Regions from separate parts of the Lacticaseibacillus paracasei subsp. paracasei genome, predicted to be linked through region 2. Evidence: riboswitches for the same ligand, from Rfam matches in the RefSeq annotation. Region 2 holds a riboswitch; the other holds the start of a gene.
The links. Region 2 has a riboswitch for thiamine pyrophosphate ahead of LBPC_RS01545 (ECF transporter S component). Riboswitches for the same ligand answer to the same signal wherever they lie in the genome.
Positions count from the first base shown of each region.

Region 1: another riboswitch for thiamine pyrophosphate. It lies ahead of thiT (energy-coupled thiamine transporter ThiT); the one in region 2 lies ahead of LBPC_RS01545 (ECF transporter S component).

Region 1 covers NZ_AP012541.1:1,761,573-1,764,054, reverse strand. Annotated here, with positions in the region: gene LBPC_RS08670 (sugar porter family MFS transporter) at 1-1,124, shown strand, start outside; TPP riboswitch at 1,206-1,303, shown strand; gene thiT (energy-coupled thiamine transporter ThiT) at 1,346-1,951, shown strand; gene purE (5-(carboxyamino)imidazole ribonucleotide mutase) at 2,237-2,482, shown strand, end outside.
Region 2 covers NZ_AP012541.1:314,872-317,353, reverse strand. Annotated here, with positions in the region: gene LBPC_RS01550 (ABC transporter ATP-binding protein) at 1-997, opposite strand, end outside; gene LBPC_RS01545 (ECF transporter S component) at 1,004-1,570, opposite strand; TPP riboswitch at 1,727-1,816, opposite strand.

The sequences.
Region 1 (2,482 bases), 1.4 Mb from region 2:
GCTTATTTTTTCTGGCAACGGTAGCCTCGTCACTTTCCCCGAGTGCTGGCTGGCTGATTGGCGCACGACTGATCCTTGGATTAGCCGTTGGTGGCGTCTCTGTGCTGGTTCCGAGCTTTTTAGCAGAGATTGCCCCAACGAGTCATCGTGGGCGGTTAGTCACACAAAATGAGCTGATGGTCGTGACTGGCCAGTTACTTGCTTTTGTTCTCAATGCCTTTTTAGGAACTACTTTTGGTAACGTTCCTGGTATCTGGCGCTGGATGATTGTATTGGCAGTCATTCCGGCAATTATCTTAGGTATCGGGACTTATTTTGTTCCGGAATCTCCTCGTTGGTTAATGATGAAAGGACGGCCGGCAGCAGCACGGTCAAGTTTGGAAGTGTTGCGATCTGCTGCTGAAGTGCCAGCAGAGATTGACCATTTGAAACAGAATCTTGCCGAAGATACTAAACATAAGCAGGCGAGTGTTCGAGCATTGAAAACCAAATGGATTCGCCGACTGGTTCTGATTGGCATCGGCCTAGGCGTCATTCAGCAAATTGCTGGTATCAATGTCATGATGTATTATGGCACCTCAATTTTACAAATGACGGGTTTTGGGCGAGATAGTGCCTTGATCGCCAACATTGCCAATGGGGTTACTGCCGTTGCTGCAACGATTGTGACGTTGCAATTGTTGAAGCATGTTCCGCGGCGGCCAATGCTGATTGTGGGATTGATTGGCTCAACCGTGGCGATTACTGGTGTCACCTTCGCTAGTCGACTACCAGCGGGTTCGTCATTCCGGGCATTTGCGACAATCGGGATGATGATGCTGTTCTTGGCGTTCTTCCAAGGCGCTATCAGTCCAATGACTTGGCTGCTGATGTCTGAAATCTTCCCTGAACAGGTTCGGGGTATAGGGATGGGCGCTGCAACTTTCTGCTTGTGGTTAGCTAACTTTGGTGTTGGCGTTCTGTTCCCGGTTGGTCTGGCCCAAATAGGCATGTTCTGGACATTCGTTTGCTTCATCGGGACAAATTTGATTTCATTGCTGTTCGTTCTGATTTTTGTGCCGGAAACGGCTGGACGCTCCCTCGAAACTTTGCACCGAGAGGAGAAAGCCCGCTTAAATCATTAATGACAAGCGATTTGTTCAAGACCAAAAAGTTGCGCTTTACAAAAAGTTTGATACCATAAAGGTGTATCAACAATTCGATGAACCTTCACAAAGGGGAGCCATTGGCTGAGAACGGGGAAACCCGGACCCTTCGAACCTGTTCGTTAATGCGAGCGTAGGGATTTGTGAATGGTCGGAAGCGACCTTCTTTGTGAACGGGGACTCACTAGGAGGCTTTTTTTATGCAACAGCACAAGCAACTTGTTGTCATTTTGGAAACTGCGATCATTGCAGCTTTTGCGATGGCATTAACTTATATTCCACATACCACGGGTGTTTCGGCAATTGAACTGAATTATGGTCTGATTCCAATTGCTGTTTTGGCTATGCGGCGTGGGTTAGTTCCTGCAGCATGGGCAGGCTTTGTCTGGGGGATTTTGGATCTGATTTTGCGTGGTATTGGCGGTGGCAGTGTCTTGAATCCTTTACAAGGTATTCTTGAATATCCGATTGCGTTTACCTTGGTCGGTTTAATGGGGTTGACGTTTGCATCTTTCCAAAAGGCAGTGCGCGGTAGTGAAAAAGTGAAGGCGAGCGGCTATGCCTTTGCTGGTATTATTATCGGCACGTTTGCTAAATACTTTATCCATTTCATCGCTGGCGTTGTTTTCTGGGGTGCGTATGCGCCTAAAGGAACGAATGTCTGGGTATACTCGTTGATCGTCAATGGTGGATCAGCGTTATTCAGCACCGTCTTAACAATTGTTGTTGTTGGTGTATTGCTAACCGTTGCCCCGCAACTCTTTGTTGCTAAGGACGGCAAATCATTTTCAACGAAGGCTGCCTAAGTTTAAGACTTCAACAACGCATATCTGATGAACGCACATCGCTCTGTGATGTGCGTTTTTTTGTGCGCGGGCGGCAGTCTTTGGCGATGGCGACTGCAATAAGTTGTCAAAAGGAATATTAGCAACACAGATGTGATTTCAGACATTGAAAAGATGACGGGTTAAGATTTTAAAAGATAAACACGAACGATTATTAATATAACATTGAGAATTGTTCTCATTTTTATTGAATCTGTCGCGCTGACGTGCTATTCTCAAAACATCTTAAAGAAAGCGGGGAACGAGATGCAAAAAGTAGCAGTGGTCATGGGGTCAACCTCTGATTGGCCGACCATGCAGCAAGTGACGGCTCAGTTAACGTCATTGGCTATTCCTTATGAGAAGCGGGTTATTTCGGCTCATCGGATGCCAGACGAGCTGGCGGATTTTGGTAAACAGGCAGTGGCACTGGGGTTTGGTGCAATTATCGCCGGTGCAGGCGGCGCTGCTCATTTACCTGGAATGCTCGCCGCTAATACATTGCTGCCAGTT
Region 2 (2,482 bases):
CTAGCTCATCAGCCAGCGTCAACGTCACGAATTGTTTTGCCGCGTCTTGCACGGCCAGCGTCATAGTTTGATAAAGTCGTTTCCGGCGACGCAAGCGTTGTTGACCAAGGAACATACGGCCTTGATAAGGATGGCGCTGCACCATCGATCGCAATAAGGTGGACTTGCCACTCCCATTGGCCCCAGTCAGGGTGGTGATGCCATCGTTAAAATCCCAACTCGGTGCTTGAAGCAAGATATGGTGATTTTGCTGGCAGACAACGTTTTCCAGATGGAAGATTTTATTGGTCGCCTGCCGTGGTTGCGTGAGGTTAAAATGCGTCGGTAGCGTGGTCAGCGTTGCGAGTGGTAGCCGACTTAGCTCGCCATTTTTCAAGGCAACCAGTTGATCTGCCACATCGGCATAATCTGTCAGGTCATGCTCTGCGATCACAATTGTTTTGCCATGATCACGTAACGTCCCTAATTTTCCAATTAGCAGATGGCGACTTGTCGGATCAATGCTGGCAAACGGCTCGTCCAGTAGCAAAATCGGTGCATCCATCGCCAGCAAAACCGTTAACGCCGCGCGCTGCTTTTCACCGCCTGATAAGGTACTCAAGTCACGATCCAGCAATGCCTGAGTCTCCCCAAGGGCAACCGCCTGGGCAAAGCGCCGCTGAATTTCAGCAACCGGTAAATTCAGATTTTCCAAGGCAAAAGACAACTCACCGCTCAAGGTTCGCATCGTAAACTGCTGGTCAGGGTTTTGAAACATCATGCCAACATGCTGTGCTTTGACTTGCATCGCGGCGTTCCGATCATCATGACCATTCAGCAAAATAGTGCCTTCGTATGGCATCGCTGCAAATCCCGCGATCAAACTGAGCAAAGTCGACTTCCCGCTGCCGCTATCACCGGTTAAAACGGTTAGTGCTCCTGTTGGAAATTCAAAATTCAAGTCCGTAAACAAATCCGTCTCGCGATGAAACCGTATCGCTTTTAACACAATACTCATTTGCCGCTACCTGCTAGCCAAGTGCTTGGCACCAGCCGCCTGTTCATAAAGTTTCAGAACGAGTTGGACCAGCACAACGCCGAAAAAGATCACTGACAACAAGCGAACCACCACAAGCGCCAAAATCATGCCAAGACTGTAAGCGCCGTATCCAAGTTTGAAATACTCGTAGGTAAAACTGAACACCGTGGTCCCAATCGCTGCGTACAAAAGACTCACGACGTCATAACGCCGATAACGTGTCACCATAAAGCCGGCCTCGCTGCCCAAACCTTGAACAAATCCAGAAAGCAAGACTGCTGGGCCAAAGTACGACCCGTAAAGCATCTCCGCTAAAGCAGCGAAACATTCGCCTAAAATTGAACTGCCTTTTTTTCGCAACAGCATCGTCGTCATCGGCGCCGCCATCACCCACATGCCAAACAACAATTCATTGGCAAACGGTGCATAACCCAGCGGTGTCAAAGCAGCTGCTACAACGGCATAAATTGCATCGGCACCCATGAAAACACCGCCGAAGAGGAAGGCTAAAAACGCCAGCAAAACCACATCGCGCAAAGACCATTTATCCATCAAAATAACCCCCGTTTTCCTCAAATAAAGACAGACGGGGGCTAAAAACGCGAATCATTACCAATCACGCCAACACCTATTCATGTTCAAAAAAGGACCCATCACCAAAATTTGGTGGGGCCCATGAAAACACAAACAAGCATCGTTACAGAACGATTCACTTCTTCGACATTTCCCTGCGGCAGTCCTAACTGCATCAGGTTCCATGGGTATCATCTCAGCTTTACAGCACCCCAAATGTTTCTATTCGATTGTAAAGGGAGTATATCATGTTTTATTTGGAACCGCTAGCAGGCAAGTGTCAACTGACGCAGAAACCTGATACTGAACTTGATATCAACGGATTGCGTTCGCCGTGCTTAAAATGATTTCTCCACTAGAAAAAGACTCACAAGTCATGCTATTCTTGAAACAGAAAAAGCCGCCGCGTGTCAGCGCAACGGCCGGGCAGAAATGCCCTCACAGAACCATCCAATGAACGATGGCTACTAGAATAGGCAACTAAAAGCCGCGAAGTCCCAGCGAAGGAAGTGCGGCTTTTAGTTTGCCTATTTTTCTCGAACTTTGTCGAGCGCCTGTTGGAATTCGGCCACTGCTAAAACGCTTTCACTCGCGCAGAAACCTGATACTGACTTCGATCAACATGTTGCCTACACTGTACTCAAAAATGATTCATACACTAGAAAAAGACTCACAAGTCATGCTATACTGAAATCAGAAAAAGCCGTTGCGCTGGAACGCAACGGCCGGGCAAAGTGCCCTCACAGAACCATCCAATGAACGATGGCTACTAGAATAGGCAACTAAAAGCCGCGAAATCCCAGCTGAAGGACTGCGGCTTTTAGTTTGCCTATTTTTCTCGAACTTTGTCGAGCGCCTGTTGGAATTCGGCCACTGCTAGTAGCAGTCTGG